3 regions of the Micromonospora sp. Utrum1 genome follow, and region 2 is predicted to be linked to each of the others. Evidence: riboswitches for the same ligand, from Rfam matches in the RefSeq annotation. Region 2 holds a riboswitch; each other region holds the start of a gene.
What was found. A riboswitch is a leader RNA that binds a small molecule or an ion and turns the genes downstream of it on or off. The one in region 2 is predicted to bind cyclic di-AMP.
Positions count from the first base shown of each region.

Region 1: linked by a shared signal. The riboswitch ahead of AC0OLQ_RS28340 (coiled-coil domain-containing protein) and the one ahead of AC0OLQ_RS21190 (transglycosylase family protein) in region 2 are both predicted to bind cyclic di-AMP.
Region 3: linked by a shared signal. The riboswitch ahead of AC0OLQ_RS01505 (C40 family peptidase) and the one ahead of AC0OLQ_RS21190 (transglycosylase family protein) in region 2 are both predicted to bind cyclic di-AMP.

Region 1 covers NZ_CM170071.1:6,043,161-6,050,971, reverse strand. Annotated here, with positions in the region: gene AC0OLQ_RS28360 (hypothetical protein) at 1-253, opposite strand, end outside; gene AC0OLQ_RS28355 (STAS domain-containing protein) at 689-1,048, shown strand; gene AC0OLQ_RS28350 (SRPBCC family protein) at 1,232-1,684, shown strand; gene AC0OLQ_RS28345 (hypothetical protein) at 1,686-2,198, opposite strand; gene AC0OLQ_RS28340 (coiled-coil domain-containing protein) at 2,300-3,367, opposite strand; cyclic di-AMP (ydaO/yuaA leader) riboswitch at 3,373-3,502, opposite strand; gene AC0OLQ_RS28335 (cation diffusion facilitator family transporter) at 3,646-4,560, opposite strand; gene AC0OLQ_RS28330 (HelD family protein) at 4,651-6,765, opposite strand; gene AC0OLQ_RS28325 (alpha/beta fold hydrolase) at 6,875-7,811, opposite strand, start outside.
Region 2 covers NZ_CM170071.1:4,503,925-4,511,735, reverse strand. Annotated here, with positions in the region: gene AC0OLQ_RS21200 (LLM class flavin-dependent oxidoreductase) at 1-713, opposite strand, end outside; gene AC0OLQ_RS21195 (glycoside hydrolase family 3 protein) at 883-2,718, shown strand; cyclic di-AMP (ydaO/yuaA leader) riboswitch at 2,862-3,034, shown strand; gene AC0OLQ_RS21190 (transglycosylase family protein) at 3,034-3,690, shown strand; gene AC0OLQ_RS21185 (YbaB/EbfC family nucleoid-associated protein) at 3,802-4,251, shown strand; gene AC0OLQ_RS21180 (M4 family metallopeptidase) at 4,352-6,409, opposite strand; gene AC0OLQ_RS21175 (OmpL47-type beta-barrel domain-containing protein) at 7,377-7,811, shown strand, end outside.
Region 3 covers NZ_CM170071.1:314,142-321,952, forward strand. Annotated here, with positions in the region: gene AC0OLQ_RS01495 (hypothetical protein) at 1-1,966, opposite strand, end outside; gene AC0OLQ_RS01500 (N-acetylmuramoyl-L-alanine amidase) at 2,253-4,289, opposite strand; cyclic di-AMP (ydaO/yuaA leader) riboswitch at 4,514-4,651, shown strand; gene AC0OLQ_RS01505 (C40 family peptidase) at 4,720-5,700, shown strand; gene dcd (dCTP deaminase) at 5,761-6,339, opposite strand; gene AC0OLQ_RS01515 (pyridoxamine 5'-phosphate oxidase family protein) at 6,418-6,963, shown strand; gene AC0OLQ_RS01520 (zinc metalloprotease) at 7,034-7,811, opposite strand, start outside.

The sequences.
Region 1 (7,811 bases), 1.5 Mb from region 2:
TCCAGGGCAGCGCCGGCCGGCGGCCGGCTAGCGCGTCGAAGGCGAGGCTGGCCCGGCGGCGGGCCTCCTCGGCGGCGGACCCGACCAGGTCGGTCGCGTCGTCGGCGAGGCCGGAGGAGTTGCGGCGGGCCGAGCGGGCGGCGTCCCGCACGCTGTCACCGGCGGAGCCGACGGTGGAGAGCAGGTGCTGCCACGCCTGGTCGGCGACCCGCTCGGGCTTGCTGCGGCGGTCCAGCAGAGTGGATCCGAACATCGTGTTACCTCCTCGGGGGGCCGAAGTCCGGCGGCCGGTTCGGACTTCGGGTCATCCGGCGCGTGACGGTTCGCTCACCGGGGCCAGTGCCCCGGCCGGACCCGGCGCAAACACCCCGGACCGCGCGGGTCGCGGCCGAGCAGGGCGCTCACCGGACGAACCACCCGAACGCGCCGGGGCGGGTGCCACCCGGGCATGCGCCGGCCCGCTACCCTGGGTCGGCGGATCGGGCGGGCTCGTGACCGGTCGACCGACCGGTTGGGACCCGCGCCGCGGGGAAAAAGGGAGACCGAAGGTCCGGATTGGGATGCCCAGGTGTGCCCAGTCCGCGAATTGCTCATCCCGAGGGGTGGCGACCGAGGCCGTCGGAGGAATACTCTCGGTCGCGGCCCGCGTACTGATGAGGCGCCCAGATGGGCGAGTGGAGGTGCTCGCGTGAGCCTGTCGATCGTGAAGTCGGTGCTGTCGGGTGGTGTGGTCCAGATCGCCCCGCGTGGGGAGATCGACGTCGACACCGCGTACGAGGTGCGGGAAGCGATTGCCGAGGTGCTCGCCAAGGGCCGCCCCTCCCGGATCGAGCTCAACATGCGGCTCGTCACCTTCATCGACTCGGTCGGCATCAGCGCCATGGTCGCCGGCTTCCAGACCTGCGAGGTCAGCGGCGTCAAGCTGGTGGTCACCGAGCCGAGCCGGTTCGTGCACCGCCAGCTCTGGGTGACCGGCCTGCTCGGCCTCTTCGGCGCGCCCGAGCCCTGGTTCGCCGACAGCACCCCCGAGGTGCTCCCGGGCGCCTGAGTGGCCCGCCGCTGTTGATCGACTCCAGCTCGCCGCCCTGACGGCGCCGGGGTCGCGCGTGCTCCGCCGGCTTGCCGGTCCGGTGCGGCGCGCCCGGCACGCGGCCAGGGACTTCCGACCCGTTGCCAGCCCGGCTCCGGTACGGGACGATCGTGCGGACCCACGACGGCGAGGGGGTACCGCTTGCTCAGCAGCGACAGCTTCAGCTACACCGTGCAGGCCCGGTGCACCCGGGCGGACGCGGTGGCCCTGCTCGGCGACCTGAGCCGGCAGGGCGAGCTGCATCCGCTGATCGTCCGGGTCCGGCAACTGCCGCCCCGGCCGGGCGCGCTGGCCAGTTACGCGATCACCGACCGGCTCGCGCTCGGCCCGCTGCACTTCCCGGTCACCTACCAGGCCGACGTGCTGATCGCCAACGAGGACGAGGTGGTCACCGTGGCCCGGCAGCAGCCGGCCACCACGGTGCGCAACCACACCCGGCTGCGCGACGAGCCCGACGGAGTGGTGCGGATCGACGTGGAGATCACCCTCTCCGCCCCGGCGCCGCTGTTCGGCTACGCCTTCCGGCAGGCCCGGGCGGCCCACCTCGGGCTGGCCAGCCGACTCGGCGCCACCCTGGAGGGGTCGGCGGCCTGACTCAGCCGGCGCGTCCGGCGGGCACCGGTCGCCGGGCCGCCGGTCGGGCCGGCCGCAGCCGCCCCCACGGCTTGTACGTGGACAGCACCGTGACGACGAGCAGCAGCGTGCTGGAGACGGTCGGCGCGACCACCAGGTCGACGCGCAGGTGGGCGTCGGCCGCCCCGGCCAGCTCACCGAGGTGCCGGACCCGCGGGGTGAGCAGGAGCAGCACGAGCGTGAGCACCACCGTGGTGACGGCGAACTTCACCAGCACCCAGCGCCAGCGCAGCAGCCCCCACGGGGTGAGCAGCGCACTGGCCAGCCCGACCAGCCAGACCACCACGCTCAGCGGGGCGAACAGCCAGGTGACCAGGAGCGCGGCCGCCGGATAGACCACCTCGGGGTCGGCCCCGCGCAGCCCGGCCACGCCGAGGCTGAGCAGCACCAGGTCGGCGCCGAGCCAGCCCAGCGCGGTGACCAGGTGCAGGGTGAGCAGGGCCTTGCGTCCGGCGGGGGAGAGTCGTCTACTCATGCCCCCGATGCTCGGCCGCCGCGGGCGCTGCGTCGTGGGCCGCACGGCGACACCCGGCGTACGTCGTGGGGCGTAGGCCGGGTGTCGCCGGGGCGGAGCGGTCAGTACACCGACAGGTGCACGTGGTTGGTGTGGTCGCTGGACGGGTCGCCGTTGCCGCCGCTGTACGCCTTCCAGCCGCTGCTGGGCAGCCAGATCTGCTTGTACCAGATCACGTAGAGCACGGCGAGCGCGTCGGCGTTGCGGATGAAGTAGGCGGCCAGGTTGTTGCCGTACGTCTTGTCGCCACCGGTGGCCACGCCGCCGAAGCCGTCCTTCTGCGCGGCGAAGTCGCAGGCCCGCCCCTTCGGGTGCTCGCCCGAGCCGCTGGGCCGGTGGCAGGAGACGTACCGGGTGAAGCCGGCCGCCTTGGCCTGCTGGAGGGCGTGCAGCGTACGCGGGGTGATGCAGCCGTCGGCCGGCGTCGGGTCGTTGACGCTGCACGACTCCGGCGGCCAGGAGCCGTCGGCGTTGCGCGGGGCCGGCTTGGCGTTCGCCGACGAGGTGCCCTGGACGCTGCCGCCGCCGCTGCTCGACGCCCGCTTGTTCGCCACCTCCAGGGCGTGCTCGGCCTGCTGCTTGCGCTTGGCCATCACCGCGACCTGCTTGCGCTGCTCCTGGATCTCGCCGGTGAGCGCGTCCTGGGTGCGGGTGGCCTCGTCCCGGGTCTCGATCAGGTCGCGCAGCGCCCGGTCCTCGTGCGCCGCCACCTGCTCCAGCGCCGCGGCGCGGTCCATGAAGCCCTGCGGGCTGCTGCTGTCGAGCAGCGCCGCGGCCGTGCCCATCCGCCCGGCCCGGTACGCCACCCCGGCGATCTCGCCGACCTTGGCGTCCCGGACGGTCAACTCGGCGTTGACCGTCTTGAGCTGGGCGGTGAGCTGCTGCTGCCGGGTGACCGAGCGGTTCAGCGCGGTCCGCGCCTCCAGCCAGCCCTTGCTGGCCGCGTCGAGTTGGGCGCGCAGCGCCGGCGTGCCGCCCTCGTCGTCGCCGGGTGCGGCGGCGAGCAGACCGGTCGGGGGAGCCGCCGAGGCGGGGGAGACCGGCGCGGTCACGACGCCGAGGGCGAGCGTCGCGACGAGCAGGGCCGCCAACCGGGCGACCGTCCGTCGTACAGGTGCCACTGGGGGCATTCACGTGTCCTTCCGTCAACCGCCGACCGGGTTAGCTGACGGGTTCGGGACGGAAGATCCCTACCGCTGACGCGGATGCACCCCACGAACGTGGTTCCCCGGCTCGCCCTGCGGGCGATTAGGCGACGGCCACCGCAGGCGCCGGTGGGCGCCGCCCGGCGGAGGCCGCGACCGAGCCTACCGGCGCTGGCCCGGGACGGCTCCGCTGGTGGGAGCAGGTGTCCCGGTCAAAACCGGCATAAGCGCACAATAGCCACTTGGATTTAAGATTGTCCTAATTACCACTCGACCGCGCCGCAGGCCCCGGGCGACGCTCCGGGTTCGATCTGCAACGTGGCGTGGTCGATCGAGAAGTCCTCGCGCAGCGCGGCCCGGGCGGCGGCCAGCACCTCGCCGACCTCGGCGCCCGGGGCCATGGTGAGGTGCGCCGAGGCCACCTCCATGCCCGAGGTGAGCGTCCAGACGTGCAGGTCGTGCACCTCGGCGACGCCGGGCACCGCGGCCAGCCGGTCGTGCACCGCGGTCACCTGGAGGTGTTCCGGGGCGGCCTGCACCAGGATGCGGACCGCGGCCCGGCCGAGCCGCCAGGTGCGGGGCAGGATGAACAGCCCGATCGCCACGGCGACCAGCGGGTCGGCCCACCACCAGTCGGTGACCGCGATGACCACGGCGGCGCCGATCACCCCGAGCGAGCCGAGCAGGTCGCCCAGCACCTCCAGGTACGCCCCGCGCAGGTTGATGCTCTCCTCCGCGCCGGGGCGCAGCAGCGCGAACGCGGCGATGTTGGCGAGCAGGCCGAGCACCGCCACGGCGAGCATCGGCCCGGCGAGCACCTCCGGCGGCTCGCCGAACCGGCGTACCGCCTCGACCAGGACGTAGACGGCCACGGCGCCGAGCAGCACCGCGTTGGCCAGCGCGGCCAGCACCTCGAGGCGGTAGAGCCCGAAGGTGCGCTGCGGGTCGGTGTCGGCGTGCCGGGTGGCGGTGATCGCGGCGAGGGCCATGCCGATGCCGAGGACGTCGGTGAACATGTGGCCGGCGTCGGAGAGCAGGGCCAGCGAGCCGGTGGCGAACGCGGCCACCGCCTCGACCACCATCAGGACGGTGAGCAGCGCGAAGGCGCCCCAGAGTCGACCCCGGTGGCGGTGCGCGGCGTTGACCACCGCGCCGCTGTGGTCATGACCTGCGCCCACGCCCACACCCTCTCGTCCGTCGCACCGGCCGGGCTCAATCTATGCTCACATCGCTATATGTGCAAGTGAACGCCGGGGCGGGAACCGTCGTCAGACGACCGGGTCGAGCGTGGTCAGGCGCTGGGTGGCCCGGGAGAGCGCCACGTAGAGGGTGCGGACGCCCGACCCCGGATCGGCACGGATCTCGCTCGGTGCGACCAGCACCACCCCGTCGTACTCCATGCCCTTGGCCTGAAGGCTGGTCACCACCTGGAGCCGGCCACCGAGATCGCCCAGCCAGCCGGCCACCTCGTCGCGGCGTGGCACCGGCGTGATCACCCCCACCGTGCCCTCGACCTCGGCCAGCAGCGTGCGGGCCGCCGCCGCGGTGGCGGCCGGCAGTTCGACGGCGGGCACGGTCAGCTCGACCGGCGCCACGCCGGTGGAGCGGACCGCGGTGGGCAGCGCGAGCTCCGGGTGGACGCGGTGGATCTCCGCGGCCGCCACCGCGAAGATCTCCGCCGAGTTGCGGTAGTTCGTGGTCAGCTCGTAGCGGTACCGGCGGCGCCGGCCCAGCGCCTGGTCCCGGGCCCGGGCGAGCTCCTGCGGGTCGCCGGTCCAGGCCGTCTGCGCCGGGTCGCCCACCACCGTCCAGGAGGCCAACCGGCCGCGCCGGCCGATCATCCGCCACTGCATCGGCGAGACGTCCTGCGACTCGTCGACCACCACGTGGGCGTAGTCCCGGTAGTCCTCCGGGCGCTCCCGGGCCGCCGCCCGGGCGGCCCGCTGCCGGTCGGCGAGCGTGCTCAGCTCGCGGACGCCGCCGGCCAGCTGGAACGGGTCCCGCTTCGGCTTCGCCCGCTGCACCGGCCGGCCGAGCAGCGCGTCCAGCTCGTCCACCAGCGCCACGTCGGCGATCGTCAGCCCCTCGGCGTCCAGGCTCCGGTACGCGCCCGTCAGCAGCCGGATCTCCGCGCCGGAGAGGACGCCGCCGGCGTACCGGCGCAGCCGCTCCGGACGGGCCAGCCAGGCCAGCACGTGACGCGGGTGCAGCCGGGGCCACCAGGCCTTGAGGAAGTCGCGGAACTCCGGCCGCTCGATGATCTCGTCCTCGAACGCGGGCTGCTCCGGCAGCCGGCCGATCCGCAGCGCGCGGGCCTGCGCCCAGAGCGCGGCGAGGACCGCGTCGAAGGCGGCCCGGCGCACCTCGTTGCGGCGCGCGCCGCGGGACAGCGTCCGATCCCGGATCGCGTCCAGCTCGGCGCGCTCCAGCCGGAGCAGCTCGCCCCGGTAGAGCAGGCGCAGCTCGGCGGGGGAGTCGGGCACCGCGTCCCGGACCGCGCGCTCCAGCACCCGGCGCATCCGCAGCGACCCCTTGACCGCCGCCACCTCGGGCGGATCGGTGCGGGTCACGGACAGGCCGGGGAAGAGCGAGCCGAGTGAGTGCAGGGTGGCCGTCTCCTCGCCGAGCGAGGGGAGCACCGAGGCGATGTACTGGACGAACACGCTCGACGGGCCGACCACCAGGATGCCGCCGCCGGCGTACCGGGCCCGGTCGGAGTAGAGCAGGTACGCGGCCCGGTGCAGGGCCACCGCCGTCTTGCCGGTGCCCGGGCCGCCGGAGACGATCGTGACGCTGTTGCCGGGGGAGCGGATCGCCTCGTCCTGCTCCCGCTGGATGGTGGCCACGATGTCCCGCATGCCCCGGCCGGTGGCCCGGGACAGGGTGGCCAGCAGCGCGCCGTCGCCGACCACCGCCATCTCCGGCGGCGCCGACTCCGGGTCCAGCAGGTCGTCCTCGATCCGGGTGACCTGCTCCGCCGACGACTGGATCGTGCGCCGCCGCACCACACCGCGCGGCTCCGCCGGGGTGGCCTGGTAGAACGCGGCGGCGGCCGGCGCGCGCCAGTCCACCACGAGGGTCTCGGCGTTCTCCCCGCGCACGCCGAGCCGCCCCACGTGCAGCACCTGCCCGGTGCGCAGGTCCAGCCGGCCGAAGACCAGCCCCTCGTGCTCCGCGTCCAGCACGTGCCGGCGCTGCGCCGCGTGGAAGACCATCGCGTCCCGCTCGACCAGCGCGCCGAAGTTGCCGACCCGGGCCAGCCGGTAGCCCTCCCGCTCGGCGTCGGCGGCCGACCGACGCAGTTCGGCCAGCCGGGCGTACACCCGGTCGAGATGCCGCTGTTCGACGGCGATCTCCCGTTCCAGGGTGGTCTGGTCGCTCAATGCGGGGGCTCCTGTGGTCAGACGGCGGGCTGAATGAGGGTACGGGCCGCCCGCCCCGCCATTGTCGGGGCCATGCCGCTGCCGCCTGCCCGCCGGTGCGGGTTGCCCGTTATCCGGGCGTTCCCACCCGCTCCCCGGACGTTCCCGCGTCCCGCCCCGTGAGCACCTGGTGCAGCACCCCGGCCACGGCGGTGTTCACCTCGTCGGGGCGCTCCATCATCAGCATGTGGCCGGCGCCCGGGCAGACGGTCAGTTCGGTGGTGGGCAGCGCCGCGGCGATCGACTCGGCGCAGGGCGGCGGGGTGAGCCGGTCCCGGTCGCCGACCAGCGCGGCGGCCGGCAGCCGGCCCAGGGCCGCGAGGGTGTCCAGCCGGTGCTGGGCCCCGATCGAGGCGCGGAACCCGCCGATCGAGCGCAGCGAGGCGTGCGCCACCGCCGAGGTGACCAGCCGGATGTCGGCCGGTTCGCAGCGGTCGCCGAAGAGCATCCAGCGGATGCTCGGGCGCAGCGCGCGCAGCAGCGCGTGCGGCGGGCGCCAGGCGCCGCAGCGGGCCAGCACCCCGGCCCCGGTGGTCTCGGCGAGCCGGATCAGCCGGGCGATCCGGGGGGAGAGCCCGTAGGCGGTGTGGGTGTGCCCCTCGGCGGTGGTCGAGACGAAGACCAGGCCGGCGGTGCGAGCGGCGAAGTGGTCGGGGTGGCGGTGGGCGTACTCCATCACGGTCATCCCGCCCATCGAGTGCCCGACCAGCACGATCTTCCCGGACGGGACGATTTGGTCGACCACCGCGGCCAGGTCGTCGCCGAGCTGGGCCACGGTGGCCGTGCGCAGCGCCATGCAGCTCGACCGGCCGTGCCCGCGGGCGTCGTAGGTCACCACCCGGACCCGGTCGCCGAAGCGGGCGCGCAGGTCGGCGAGCTGGCGGTGCCAGCTGCGCCCGTCCAGCGTCCAGCCGTGCAGCAGGATCACGGTGACCTCGGCGTCGACCGGCCCGGTCGCCGCCACGTGCAGGCGTACGCCGTCAGGAAGCCGCACCTCCAGGTGCTGG
Region 2 (7,811 bases):
ACGAACCGACCGTTGATGTTCAGCAGCCGGCGTACCGACCGGGGGTCCCGCCCCGCCGCCTCGGCGCTCTCGTCGATCACCGCGTTCATCGCCGGCAGCTCGGCCGGCCCGTTCGGCAGGTACGCCAGCGACGGCAGCCAGCCGTCCGCCGCGCGCCCCACCAGCCGCAGCATCCGGGGCTTGTACGCGCCGACCCAGATCTCCACCGGGTGCGCCGGGGCCGGCCCGCGCTTCGCCCCGACCACCCGGTAGTGCTCGCCCTCGACGCGGACCATCCCGCGCCGCTCGGTGTCCCACACCTCGCGGATCACTCGGATCGCCTCGTCGAGGGCGTCCACCGCCTGCCCGGCGCTGAGCCGTCGCCCGCCGACCGCCTCGATCGCCTCCCAGAACGCGCCGGCGCCGAGGCCCAGCTCCACCCGGCCACCGGTGAGCAGGTCCAGGCTGGCGACGCTCCGGGCCAGCACCACCGGTTGGCGCAGGGGCAGGTTCAGCACGTTGCCGGCCAGCCGGATGCGACTGGTCGCCGCGGCCAGGTAGGACATCAGCGTCCAGGTGTCCAGGAAACCCGGCTGGTAGGGGTGGTCCTGAAAGGTGACCAGGTCCAGGTTGACCTGCTCGCAGAGCTTGGCCAGGGCCACCACCTGTTCGAACCGGCCGGCGGTGGGTGTGACGAAGCCGCCGAAGGCCAGCTCGTGTCCGTAGTCGGTCATGCCGTCCCGCCGCCTCCTGCCGATCTTGCGCGAACCCTGCCCACGGTAGTCCGGCCCGGCGCCGGCCCGCCGGGCGGTTCCGGAACCGGCAAGGATTGTTCACAGTCGATGCCCACGGGCATAGGGTGCCGGTGAACGGCCTCAGCGTTCCTCCGGGAAGGAGCGACCCGTGATCCGTCACCACCGCCGCCACTGTCCCCTCGGTCTTGCCCTCCTGCTCGTCGCCGTCACCGCCCTGGCCGTGCCCGCGCCGGCCACCGCGGCCGGCCTGCCCTACCAGGACCCGACGCTGCCCGTCGCCACCCGCGTCGCCGACCTGCTCGCCCGGATGACCCTGGACGAGAAGCTCGGCCAGATGACGCAGGCCGAGCGGGGCTCGGTCACCGCGAGCGACCTCACCACCTACCGGCTCGGCTCGGTCCTCTCCGGCGGCGGCTCCGCGCCCACGCCGAACACCGCCGCGTCCTGGGCCGACATGTACGACGGCTTCCAGCGCGCGGCTCTCGCCACCCCGCTCGGCATCCCGATGATCTACGGCGTCGACGCCGTGCACGGGCACAACAACGTGTACGGCGCGACGATCTTCCCGCACAACATCGGCCTCGGCGCGACCCGCGACCCGGCGCTGGTGCAGCAGATCGGCCAGGCCGTCGCCGAGGAGATCACCGGCACCGGGGTGGACTGGAACTTCGCGCCCTGCCTCTGCGTCGCCCGCAACGACCGGTGGGGCCGCACCTACGAATCGTTCGGCGAGACTCCGGACCTGCCGTCGAACCTGTCCACTCTGATCACCGGCCTGCAGGGCAGCACCCTCGGCGGACCCACCTCGGTGCTCGCCACCGCCAAGCACTACATCGGCGACGGCGGCACCACCGGCGGCGACGACCAGGGAAACACCCAGCTCAGCGAGGCCGAACTGCGGGCCGTCCACCTGCCCCCGTTCCAGGCGGCCGTGCAGCGCGGGGTCGGCTCGGTGATGATCTCCTACAGCAGCTGGAACGGCGTGAAGCTGCACGGCCACCAGTACCTGATCACCACGGTCCTCAAGGGAGAGCTGGGCTTCTCTGGGTTCGTCGTCTCCGACTGGAACGGCATCGACCAGATCGACGGCGCCGCCGGCTTCACCGCGGCCGAGGTCAGCACGGCGATCAACGCCGGCATCGACATGGTGATGGTCCCCACGGCGTGGAAGACCTTCCTCAGCACGCTGCGCGCCGAGGTGCAGAACGGCCACGTGCCGATGAGCCGGATCGACGACGCCAACCGGCGCATCCTCACCAAGAAGTTCGAGCTGGGCCTCTTCGAGCGGCCGTACACCGACCGGAGCTGGACCCCGACGGTGGGCAACGCCGCGCACCGGGCCCTGGCCCGGCAGGCCGTCCGCCAGTCACAGGTGCTGCTGAAGAACAACGCCGGCGTCCTGCCGTTGGCCCGGGACAACAACAAGATCTTCGTGGCCGGCAAGAGCGCCGACAACATCGGCAACGCGAGCGGCGGCTGGACGATCTCTTGGCAGGGCTCGTCGGGCGCGATCACCCCCGGCACCACGATCCTGCAGGGCATCCGGGCCGCGGTGGGTCCGACCACGACGGTCACCTACAACCAGCGCGGCACCGGCATCGACGGCACCTACCGGGCCGCGATCGCCGTGGTCGGCGAGACACCGTACGCCGAGGGCCAGGGCGACCGCACCGGCAGCATGAGCCTGGACCGGGACGACCTGCGGACCATCGCGACGCTGCGGAACGCGGGCGTGCCGGTGATCGTGGTGCTGGTCTCCGGCCGGCCGATGGACATCTCGGCCGAGCTGCCCCGATGGGACGCGCTGCTGGCCGCCTGGCTCCCCGGCACCGAGGGCGGCGGCGTGGCCGACGTCCTCTTCGGGGGGTACGCGCCGACCGGAAAACTGCCCATGACCTGGATGAACTCGGTCAGTCAGCAGCCCATCAACGCCGGCGACGGGCAGGTCCCGCTCTTCCCGCAGGGCTACGGCCTGACCTACTGAGCCGCGACTCATAAGGCACTTTCGGACGGTGCGCAACTCGGACGGAGGGGCCTTCGCTCGGGCGGGTGAAGAACTTCACAAGAGGTGGGCGATGGGCGGAAACCCTTCCTAACGTCGTATCCGTTCGCGATCGCGGACACCACGGGCCGGTAACGCCTAATCCCGCCGCCGGCCCGGCGGTACCTGGACCTCGGGCGGGAGCGGGGGACCCACACGTTCCTCGGTGCACGACACCTCGGGGTGAAGCCGCCTCCGGCGGCCGGGCTCCTCGGCCCGAACCCGACAGCTCACCTCGTCGGCGTGGAGGAAACCCACATGGCAACTGAATACGTCGCCCGTCATCGACGGACCGCTCAACGGCGCACCGCCGTCGGCGCACTCGTCGTCGGCGCCGCCACCGGCGCGGCCGCCCTGCTCGGCCCGGCCGCTCCGGCCAGCGCCGCCGGCGTGAACTGGGACGCCGTCGCACAGTGCGAGTCCGGCGGCAACTGGCACATCAACACCGGCAACGGCTACTACGGCGGGCTCCAGTTCTCCCGCAGCACCTGGAACGGCTACGGCGGCCAGAAGTACGCCAGCCGGGCCGACCTGGCCAGCCGCAGCGAGCAGATCGCCATCGCCGAGAAGGTCCTCGACGGGCAGGGCATCGGCGCCTGGCCGGTCTGCGGCAAGAAGGGCGGCTCCACCAAGAAGTACGCCAGCAAGGACTCGGGCTCGACGAGGTCCACGAAGAAGGCCACCACGGAGCGGTCGTCGCGCGGCGACCGGCCGGCCACCCGCAGCGAGCGGCGCAGCGCGCCCAGCACCGGCGGCGCCGGCAGCTACCTGGTCCAGCCCGGGGACACCCTCTCCGAGATCGCCGACGCGAAGAACGTCGCCGGCGGTTGGCACGCTCTCTACGAGCGCAACAAGGGCGTGGTCGGCGGCGACCCCGGCCTGATCTTCCCGGGCCAGCGGCTGCGCCTGCGCTGAGACCCCACCGCACCACGAACGCCCGGCCGGGGTTCCCGGCCGGGCGTTCGGTTGCGTCGGGGCCGGTTGCTATCGTCACGATGCTCGGAAAGACGTGAAGAAAGCGCGGATATGACCAACGACCCGTTCTCCGCGGCCGCGAGCCTCGACGAGCTGCTGACCAGGACGCAACAGGCGCTGTCCGCGATGCGGTCCCGGGCCGCCGAGCACACCGACGGCGCGCCGGCCGAGCTGCTCCGGGCCGAGGGCGCCGCGGCCGGCGGCCGGGTCCGTGCCGTCGCCGTCCAGGGTGGCCGGCTGGAGTCCGTCACCGTCGACCCGGGGTTGGCCGGCGAGCCCGTGGAGACCCTCTGCGGGCATGTGGTGGCGGCCGTGAACGCCGCCCTCACCGAGCTGGACGCCCGGGTCAGCGCCTCGGCCCGGGCCGACGTGGACGCCCTCGCCGCGCGGCTCGGCGGCCTGCCGGAGCAGTCCGCCCGGGACATGGAGCGGTTCAGCCGGGCGATGGAGGGCGTCGCGGCCCGGATCCGCCGCGACGGCGCCGGTTCCCGCCCGGCCTGACGCCGCGCGGATCCGCAGTTCCCGGACCCGCTCCCAGCTACGGCGGAGACGACGAAGCGGCCGGCCGTCGGGAGGACGACGGCCGGCCGCTCCGGTGTGGTCAGCTCAGCGTGACCGCGGTGTCGTCGACGACGAAGGAGGTCTGCAGGGAGCTGTCCTCCACGCCGGTGAACGAGATGGTGGCGGTGGTGCCGGCCAGCGACGAGATGTCGAAGGACCGCTGCACGTAGCCGGTGGCCTTGTTGAGGTTGGAGTAGGTGGCCAGGGTGGTGCTGCCCGCCTTCACGGTCAGCTTGTCGTAGGCGGTGGTCGTGGTCGACTCCGCGCTGTCGATGTGCAGCCAGAAGCTCAACGTCGCCCGGCAGCCGGCCGGGATGGACACCGACTGGCTGAGGGTGTCGGTGTGCGTCGTGCCGTAGCCGTCGAGCCACGCCTTGTACGAGCCGCCGTGGGCCGCCTGGGCGGTGTCGTTCGTGATGACGCCCGCGCTGGCGGTCCAGCTCACGTTGCCGGACTCGAAGCCGGGGTTGGCCAGCTTCTGGCCGGTGCAGCTGCCCGACGGCGGGGTGGTCGTGGCGGTCGGCGTCGGGGTGCTGCCCGTGCAGGTCGCCTCACCGGTCTGCGCCGGCACGCTGATCGCGTTCCAGGCGGCCTTGACCGCGTTGAACTCGGTGCAGCTGGTCGGGTAGAGGTTCTTCGCCGCCTGCAGCGTCCAGACGCGGTACTTCAGGTACGAGGAGGACGAGGTCTTCAGCAGCATCGCGTTGTACATGATCTTCATGGCCTTCTGGATGCCCAGGCCGGTCACGCTGCTGCCGTTGCAGGTGGAGCTGGCGGGCTGGCCGTTGGTCGGGCTGCTGCCGTTGGCCAGCAGGTAGAACCAGTGGTTGCCCGGGCCCGCCGCGGCGTGCACCTCGGTGCTCGGGATGCTGCTGGAGTAGCAGTTCGGGTCGCCCAGCGCCGACGGGTTGTACATGTTGCGGATCGGGCCGCTGCCCACCAGGTTGACCTTCTCGCCGACCAGGAAGTCGGGAGCGTCGTAGCTGGACGGCTCGTTGGCGAACCACTCGGTGGCCGCGCCGAAGGTGTCGGCCACGAACTCCTGGGTGCCGGCGCCGGAGATGCCGCCCGGGGTGTGGTCGTCGATGCCGTGGCCGATCTCGTGGGCCACCACGTCGAGCGAGCCGATCCACTGGCCCGAGGTGTTCTTGCCGATCTGGACCTGGGTGCCGTCGTAGTAGGCGTTCTGGTCGTTCAGGCCCACCCGGATCGGCCAGTAGCCGCCGTTGCCGTCGGCGCCGTTGCGGCCCAGCCACTGGGCGAGCATCTTGTGCTCGGTCTGCGCGGCGAACAGCGCGTCGACGCAGCCGGTCTCCTTGTTGGTGGCGGTGCCGTTGCCCCAGACGTCGTCGGAGCCGCTGAACGTCGTGTTGGTCGCGGCGTCCTGGCAGCTCAGGTTGGTGACGGTCGGGTCCTTCATGGAGTACGTGCCGCCCGACTGCGTGGTGTTCAGGGTCAGCGGGCTGGGGCCGTTCCAGGCGCCGGTGCCGGTGCCGTGCACGACGTGCTCCTGCGTCCGCAGCACCTTGCCGGTGCGGGCGTCGACGTCGACGGTGAGCCGGCTCGGGCCCTCGGCGTCGGTGCCGCGCACGGTGGTCTCCCAGGCCAGCGCCGGCTCGGCGCCGAGGGTATAGACGACCAGGTTGGTGCCCTCGACGGTGCTGACCGTCTTGAGCTGGGCGCGCGCGGTCTTCGCCGCGGCGGCCGAGGTCAGCTTCGGCGTGGTGGCGAGGCTGCCGATGGCCTGCTGCTGCGCGACGGAGGCGTACTTCAGGTTGCCGGCCGTGTCGGTGGCCAGCACGAAGTCACCGCCGACCACGGGCAGGCCCTTGTAGGTGCGCTCGTAGGGCACGTACTGGGTGCCCTCCGAGGAGATGACCGGCTTCTGCACGAAAGCGTCGTCGGCGCTGGCGTGCAGGTAGGCGGGCCGGTCGGCGACCAGCGCGCGGGCCGAGTCGGCGGCGATCGCGCGGGCCTGGGCGGCGTCGGGGGCGGCGGGGCCGGGCGGCGCGGCCTGCACGGCCGCGGCCGTGCCGGCGGCGATCAGGCCGGCCGCCGCCGCGCCGGAGAGCGCGACGAGGCGAGGTGAGAGCTTCAACGGGGTTCGCTCCTGTTCCTAGGCGCGCCGCACGGAGCCCGGTGGGGACGGGCGGCGCGGTGAGGCGAGGCGGGGTGACGGTCGATCTCCGAGGCTGCCGGCGTGGCCCCGGTTCGACAGATCGACCGTCCCGAGCCGCCGGGGTCGGCGACTCGCTGGGGGCACAATCACACGGCCCAGGGCCGGGATCAATGGGTGACCCGGGCAACCGACGCCGCGCGGTCACCTCGCCGTCGCCCGAAATTCAGGAAGCCATGATCTTCAATAGCCCCTGATCAGGCCTAATGTTGTCCGCGGTGGACGACCGCGTGTCTGCTCTGCGTCGATTGCCGCTCTGCGCTCATGGCGCACATTGGCCCTCGTCGAGACGGTGACCTCCCGGCGCCTTCCCGGTCCGCCCGCCGGCGCCGATCGGCCTTCGGATGATCATCCGTTCGGCCCCCGCCGCCGGGCGATCGACGTGGTGCTTCCAGGGGGTGCCTGGGCGCCGGTAGGAATTCGCCGACCACTTTCGTCTACTCCGTAGAAAAGTAGTCGACGGACTGACGAAAGCTATGGACACGCTGAGAGGAAGTCAGTAGGGTCGCTGACTATCAATATGTTTCGTCGAGATGAACTACCGGCACGGTAGCTCTCGACGGTAGGCCCTCCGGGCGGCGCAACACGTCCGCGGACCCACGACCGGCCAGCCCCCTGGCCACCCCGGGTCGACGCCACCACGGCGGCCGAGCCTCACCGGCCGACCGATGCCCTTACCGACCAACCCATCAGCTCCGCAGTACCGCCGTGCCCGACGACCGTCGTCGGCCCGGTGGCGCTCCACCATCCACATCGGACGACCGTGGCCCGGGGCCACGGCCGGGGATCCCGTGCGGCCAGGGGAGGGGTCGCACGGACAACGCGGCACCTCAGCTCCGCCGATCGACCCACCGACGCACGCTGCTCCCGGACCGTGAAAGAGGAACCCATGAACGCACATCCACCGCGGAACCGGCGCTCCGCCGGCCGGCTCCGGAGACCGGTGGCCGCCCTCGCCGCACTGGCGCTGCTGCTGACCACCGGGCTCTCCTCGTCCCCGGCCAGCGCGCGGCCGACCGACCCGGAACGCTCCGCCCCGGCGGCCGCCGCGGCCCCGTTGCAGGCCCAGGTGCTGACCTGGACGGCCGGGGACAACTTCCTCGCCTACCGTTCGGCCCCCACCACGGCGGTCGCCGGACCGGCCACCCTCGTCTTCGAGAACAGCGCGGCCACCGGAAACACCACCGGCATGCAGCACACCCTGACCTTCGAGACGTCCGACCCCGCGTACAACAGCGATGTCGACGTGAACATCCTGGCCGATCCGACGGACGCCAACGGGGGGCGTTGGACGGTCGACGTGGTGCTCTCCCCGGGCACCTAC
Region 3 (7,811 bases), 3.2 Mb from region 2:
CGAAGTTTTTCATCGGAGTCGGCTTGCCGTCCGACCGGGTGGCTGGGCACGGGTTCTGGAAGAAGCCGCCGGGGACCTGGCCGCCCGGGTCAGCCGCGTCCTTCTCCTTCTGCGTGGGCGGGAATACCCCGCCCGCCTGGCGGCTCGCCACGCCGAGCGGCGGCTTCGGCGCCTTAAAACCGAACTTGCCGGGCACGAAGTGCGGGTATCCCGGCTTCGCCTCGGTGGGCGCGGGCGGTGGGTTCACCCCGGGGATCGCCGGCTCGTAGTCGAAGTCTTCCAGTGGCAGCAGGGCCGGCACCTTCGTGCCGTCCGGCAGCGTCCGCTTGCCATCCTCCAGCTTGTCGTGGGTACGGTTCAACGCCCACATACCATTGGCGAAATGCGGGTAGAGGTGGCAGTGGAAGATCACGTCACCGAACGTCGCCGGCTTGTTATCATGCGATGAACCGGCGCCGCCCTCAGGAATGAGCGCGTAGTGCGCGCCCGGCGAGACGGCCTGCACGTCCAGGATGTTGGTAACGCCGATGTGGTGGGTCGGCTTGCTCACCGCGGCGAGCCCACCTTCGTCCTTCGGGTCGAACGGCCACCGATTGACGTGCCAGTGGAAGGTGTGCGTCTCCCGCTCGGCCGCGTGCAGCAGCCGGATCTGCATCGGCTCGCCGCGGTAGTTGGCGAAGACCAGGTCACCGCCACCCGGGTCGCCGTACGCCCAGGAGGACAGGGCGGTCTCCTCGCCGTGACACTCCTTGGCGTCGAATCCCTGCGCATTGCGAGTCGCCGCCGGGCAGCCGACCTCTTCGCGGTTGAACGCGGGCTCCGCCCGGTAGTTGAAGGCGAACCACTCCAGCTTGACCGGTACTTCGCCCTGCACCAGGGCGTCCGCGTCCCCGCCGGAGAGGCCGGGCAGGGTGCCCTGCTTCAGCTTGGTGAGATCGGCGGCCGTCGGGTCGACGCACTCCCCGTTGGCCCGGTCCTCCGCCACCCCGTCCTGCCCGTTCCGGCAGAACCGGGTGAGGATGCCGGAAGCTGCCTCCACCTCGTCGTGCATGAAAATCACGTGCTCCCGGTGGTCCGGTGCGCCGGGCTCCGGGTCCTTGATGACAGCGCGGGTCCCGGAGGCGAGCGGCTCGCCGGTGCGGGCATCCACCCAACTGGTGCCGGGCTTCTCTACCACGATCGCGCCGAAGGCCCCGAACGAGTGCGACCCGATGGTGTTGCCCGCGCCGGTCTCGACGGAGGTGAGGTCGGCGCCGTCGTTGAAGTGGAACTCCCCCTCGACGGCCGCCGAGTACCGGTAGGTGGCGGTGGCGCCGCGGGCTACGGTCGAATCGGGGTTGAGTCCCGCCGCCGTGCCGTCGGAGCCCTTGGGGTCGAAAACCAGACCCTCCATGTGGATGGACGCCGGCGGCGCAGCCTCTGGGTCGAAGTCGTTGTGCGGCAGGGTCCGGGCCGGGGCGAATCGCCGCGGCTCCGGCGTCACGGTGCCGGGAGCCGCCAACTGCTCGCCGGGTAGCAGGAAGATGGAATCGTTCCGGACGAACGGCGGCGCTTCTTCGTGGAGCCGGTTGGTGAACCGGATCGTCACGCAGTCTCCCCGGTGCGCCCGTAGCACCAGGGGTTCGATTAGGTCCGCCTGGTCATTGGGGTCGGCGGCCTTGGCGAAGTTGGCCCGGACGGTGGCGATGTTCTCGTCGAGGACATACATGCGCCCCTCGGGGACGACGTCGCCAAAGCGGTTGAGGAAGATCGGAATGTTGATCAGTGAGACGTCGAAGCTGCGTGCCGGCGCCCCTGATAAACACGGATTGCCCGGCTCGGTAGCCTTTGCTGGCAGGTCGGCAGCCATGGAGCTGGACATCGCCCATACCGCTCCACCCGTCAGCGCCAGCCATGCGCCGGCCAGCAGGCCTCCGGCCACATACGTCCAGCGGCGTCTGCTCTTCGTCCGGATGAACACGGTCATCGCCACCACGCCCAGCAGGGCGAGTGGGACCACCTCCACTATTCCTGTACGCACCGTGTCTCCCCTCGTCGACGGTGTCGTTCATGTCGATCGCGGGCGAGCAGGTTCGCCAGGTGTCGAAGATGATCCCCCGTGATCTATCGACAGATGGGAATCTACCGTTCTCAATCATCTCTGTAAAGAACCTGCGACGTACGGTGACGAGGGGAAGCCTTTTGCCGTAGAACGGCGGCAAGGGTTCCCGGTAGAACCGGGAACCCTTGCTCGATCGCCGACAGTGGGGTGCTCAGGACGTCTGCGCGGCCGGCAGGATCTGCACGTCGTCCAGGTTCACGAACATCACCCGATGGCCGAACTGGATCTGCACGTACCGGTTCTCGCCGCGGACGACGGTCCGGTCACCCGGTGCCGAACCGTCGAACGAGACCGCCTGGTAGTACTCGCCCGGGAGGACGTCGCCGACCGCGTACCGCTGGCCCGCCGGGAAGGTGTACTGCAACGGCGAGATGGTCTGGTACGGGATGGTGGCCGGGTAGGCGGCCTTCTCGGGGTAGGCCCGCCCGTACACCGGGATGGTGGCCTTGCCCGGCTTGGGCGTCACCACGAAGCCCGCCGACCACTTGGCCGTGGGCGCCGAGGCCGGGTTGTAGAACCAGGCCTTCTGACCGAGGTACCAGATAGCGGTCCAGTCGCCCTGGACGCCCGCGAGGGCATAGGTCTGGCCGGCCGAGGCACGGGCGCCGTGATCCTTGATGTACATGGTGTTCGGCGTGCCGTTCGGCCGCAGGCCCAGGTCGTTGACCAGCGGGGCGGTCGCGCTCGGGGCGGTGCGCAGGATGACCGAGGAGGAGCCGCGCAACGGGCAGGGCTCGGCCGTCGGGGGTACCGGACCAGGTGGCAACGGGGGCTGCTGGTTGCAGCCGTAGAAGGCGGGCTGGTTCGACGCGAAGTCCGGGTCGATGGTAACCAGACCGGTGTGCGGCGTGCCGGTGCCCTGGAAGGGCGCCTTCAGCAGGTTGAAGTAGTGCGACCAGTCCCAGTACGGACCCGGGTCCCAGTGCATGCCGGCGACGTTCCCGGCGGTGATGCCCGGAACGTTGTCGTGACCGAGGATGTGCTGCCGGTCCAGCGGGATCTGGAAGCGCAGAGCCAGGTGGCGCACCAGCTTGGCCGAGGCCCGGTACATCGCCTCGGTGTACCAGGTGCCGCGCCCGGCGAAGCCCTCGTGCTCAATGCCGATGGACTTCGTGTTGACGTACCAGTTGCCGGCCTGCCAACCGACGTCCTTGGCCTTGATGTGCTGGGCCACGTATCCGTCCACCGAACGCAGCGTGTAGTGCCAGCCCAGGTAGGTCACATCCTGGACCTGGCCCACACTGGGGCCGAAGTAGCCCTCGGTGTCGTGGATGATGATGTACTCGAGCTTCTGCTGTGCCGGCCGGTTGCCGATGTCGTGGTTGCCGTAGTCCCAGGTTTGGGTCTTAGGGATGTAGTACTCCGCGTACGGTGCGGGGATCCACTCGCAGGCGAGGCGGACCGGGCACTCCAGGCCGTCCGGCCGCTCGGCGCGGCGCAGCCCCAGCTTGTGCAGCCCGGACTGGTCCGGCGTCACCGCGGTGGCGGCGAGGGTCACCCGCTGGCCGTCGTCGGTGGTCCGGGCCGCGCCGAGGCCGAGCTGGTCGTAGACCTCGTCGGCGAAGGCCGCCGCCGCGTCCTCGGTGTCCGCGCCGGAGTAGCGGGCCACCGCGCCGTACCAGGCCGCCGGGTCGCTGCCGGCGCCGACCGGCGCACCCAGCTCCTTCTGGTACGAGGCAAGCAGTGCCGCCCCGCCCCGGATGTTCGCGGCCGCGTCGGTCCGCAACGTCTCCTCGGTGAGGCCGGTGAGCGCCGCGGCGGCGTCGAGCGTCTGCAGGGACGCCTGCGGCAGCACGTCCTCCGCCGGTGCGGCCGCGATGGCCGGGTCGAGGGTGAGCGGGCGCGAGTCGTCGCCCCGCGGGTCCTCGTTCTCGTCCACGTGGCCGCTGGCCGGGGTCGCGAGGACCTGCTGGGCGTCGGTGAGGTGCATCGGGCCGTAGCCGCCGCTGGTGCTCGGCTGGCCCGGGTGGGTGTCCCAGCGCGACTCCAGGTACGACACGCCGAGCAGGACGCTCTGCGGCACGCCGTACTCCGCCGCGGCGGCGGCGTACTGCTCCTGGCGGTCGGTGGTCGGTTGGGCGGTGAGCGGTTCGGCGGCCACCGGGCCGGTCGCCACCAGGGCCGTGGCCGCCGCGACGGCGGCTGCCAGCAGCATCCGTCTGCCCGACGGCGGGGGTGAGAGGTGCATCGAACCTCCAGACAGGGATGGGGGTCACTGCGTCCTCACCCTCGCCCCACGCACCCTCCGGGTCAATACCTTTCCAGCGGGTAATCTTGTGTGAAGAAAACCTTCATCCACGATCGGGGCGACATACGGAGTGTCACGGCGTCTCGGGTTGCGGATCGGTAACGGCCATCTCTACTCTGGTCAATCGTCGGCCGACTGTTTCACCGACCAACCCGGGTGGTGACGGTCCGACACCGCCGAGTCGCCTTCGGGCGAGCCGGGGACCCAGGTAACTGGGGTGAATCCGCAGCCACTGCGGTAGGGCGGCTCCCTTCCCGCCCGAACCCGTCAGCTAACTCGGTAGGCGGGCACGAAGAAGGAGTACGGAAGCCCGGTGGCACACCATGCCCCGCGGCCACCGTCAAGCCGGTCGGTCGACCGGTCGACGGCTGTGCCGCGTTCCCGCTGGTCCCGCTTCACCACCGCCCTCGCCGCCCTGGCCGGCACCGCCGTCGTCCTGACCGGCGGCGCCACGGCGGCCCATGCCGAACCGTCGGTCACCGAGATCGAGCGCCAGATCGACCAGGACTGGAACAAGCTCGAACCGATCATCGAACAGGTCAACGCCACCCGCGAGCAGCTCGCCGTCAAGCGCAAGCAGGCCGCCGCGCTCGGCAAGCAGATCGCCCCGCTCCAGGCCCGGGTGGACGCCGCCCTCGGTCAGGTGGGCGGGCTCGCCGCCGACGCCTACAAGGGCGACAACAACCTCTCCACCGTCAACGCCCTGCTGGGCAGCCGGTCGCCGAGTGAGCTGGTGGACGGCCTCGCACTGCTCGACCGCTACGCGAACCGCCAGCAGGAGCAGGTGCGGACCGTCGCCGAGCTGCGCGACCAGTTGGCCGCCAAGAAGCGGCCGCTGGACGAGATGATCAGCGACCTGGCCCGTACCGAGGCCCAGCTCGCGGCGAAGAAGAAGCAGATCGACGCCGAGATCGTCAAGCTCCAGAAGCTCCGTCTCAAGGTCTACGGCAACGGCGGCGGCGGTCCGCTGCGCCCCGCGCCCTGTCCCGCCGGCTACCCCGGTGGTCCGGCCGGCGTCGCGGTCAAGTTCGCCTGCGCCCAGATCGGCAAGATCTATGTCTGGGGCGCCGCCGGCCCCGACCACTACGACTGCTCCGGGCTCACCATGGCGGCCTGGGCCAAGGCCGGCGTCTCGCTGCCGCACAACGCCCGGCAGCAGCACGACGTGACCAGGCGGGTGAGCCGGAGCGAGCTGCGCGCAGGTGACCTCGTCTTCTACTACAGCGACCTGCACCACGTCGGCATGTACGTCGGTGACGGCTGGGTGGTGCACGCCTCCCAGTCCGGCAAGCCGATCACGATGAAGCGCGTCGACGACGGCCAGATCAACAGCTACGGCCGCCCGGGCTGACCGGTCCGCAGGGGCTCCCGCGTCGCGGGGGCCCCTGCGCCGTCACGGCGTCCGGCTCCGTCAGCGAGTCGGCCAGGTGCGCCAGTTCTGCCAGGACCGGCTCGGGGTCGGCCCGCGCTGCCCCTGGTAGCGCGACCCGTAGACCGCCGAGCCGTACGGGTGCTCGGCCGGCGAGGAGAGCCGGAAGATGCAGAGCTGACCGATCTTCATGCCCGGCCAGAGGGTGATCGGCAGGTTCGCCACGTTGGACAGCTCCAGCGTGACGTGACCCGAGAAACCCGGGTCGATGAAGCCGGCCGTGGAGTGGGTGAGCAGGCCGAGCCGGCCCAGGCTGGACTTGCCCTCCAGGCGCCCGGCGAGCTGGTCGCCCAGCGAGATCACCTCGAGCGTGGAGGCGAGCACGAACTCGCCGGGGTGCAGCACGAACGGCTGGCCCTCGGGCACCTCCACCATCGAGGTGAGGTCGTCCTGCTGCACGGCCGGGTCGATGTGCGTGTAGAGATGGTTGTTGAAGACCCGGAACAGCCGGTCCAGACGTACGTCGATGCTGGACGGTTGCACCAGCGTGGGCTCGAAGGGCTCCAGCGCGAGCGTGCCCGCCTTGATCTCGGAGACCAGGTCGCGGTCGGAGAGCAGCATCGGAACACCATAGCGACCGGTACGGGTGACCTGCGTGTCGGACTACATCTTCGTACACCTGTTCGATAGAATGTCCGCATGGCTTCCTGGTCCGAATTCGCCGCCGACGAGCCCCGACTCGCCGACGAGATCCGCCTCCTGTTGCAGCAGTACGGGCCGGGTTTCGGCTACCTCGCCACGGTCCGCGCCGACGGCGGCCCGCGAGTGCACCCGGTCTCCCCGGTCATCACCGACGACGGGCTGTGGTGCTTCGTCATCGACTCGCCCAAGCGTCGCGACCTCGAACGCGACGGCCGCTACGCGCTGCACTCCTTCCCGCCGGAGGAGAGCGACGACGAGGCCTACCTGGCCGGCCGGGCCCACCCGGTGACCGACCCGGCGACCGTGGCGCGGCTGGCCCGGATCGGCCGGGCCGCGCCCCAGGGCGACTGGCGGCTGTTCGAGTTCACCGTCGACGTGGCGATGCTGACGCGGCGCGACCAGGTGGTTCGCCCCGGCGGCGGCCGGCCGGAGGTGCGGGTCTGGCTCGACCCGCGGGCGACCACCCCGGTCCGGTGCGACCCCCTGGCCTCGGAAGGTCGGCGTGGCCGGCACGGCTTCGACACCCGCCGCCCCGCGGCCTGAGCCCTACTCAGAAAGCTGGTGCCGGCCCCGTCCGAGGACGGGACCGGCACCAGCTTGTGGTGCGCGACGGTCAGGCCGCGCGGTAGGCGTTCCACGCGGTCAGCATGCGGCTCGCCTGACCAGGGGTGAACTGGTACATGCACGAGTCGTAGGTGTAGTCCATGAAGTTGGTGATCGGGTCCAGGCCCGCCGTGGTGCAGGTGTCCCGACCGGTCGGGCACTCGAAGGCCGGCGAGCCCTCGGCCGGGGTGTCGGAGACGCTGTCACCCGAGCCGGAGCAGCCACCCTGGAAGGTGTGGTAGAGGTTCAGCCAGTGGCCGATCTCGTGGGTGCCGGTGTCGCCCTGGTTGTAGTTGGTCGCGGTGCCGCCCGGCAGCGACTCGCTCAGCGCGACCACGCCGTCCATGCTGTTCAGCTTGCGCTGCGGGAAGGTGGCCCAGCCGAGCAGGTCGTCGCTCAGCTCGCCCAGGTAGATGTTGAGCGTGTTCTTGCCGCCCTCGCGCAGCGAGGTCTTCATCGAGCGCTCGGCGGAGGAACCCTGGACGATCGGGTACCAGGCGGCGTTGGTGACGTGGTGCACCTTGGTGAGCTGGAAGCTGAAGGCGGTCGGGGCGCCACCGGTGGCACCGCTGTACGCCTTGTTCAGCACGTCGATCTGCTGGGTGACCATCGAGTCCGGGATGTTGCCGCCGGCCCGGGTGCTGTCCCGCTGGATGACGTGGACGACGACGGGGATGGTCACCGTCGCCAGCGTGGTGGCCCCGGCGCCGGTGCGGAAGTTGGCCCGCTCACGCAGCGCCGCGGCCAGGTCGGCGTCGCGCTCGCGGACCTGCTTGGCGGTCAGCTCG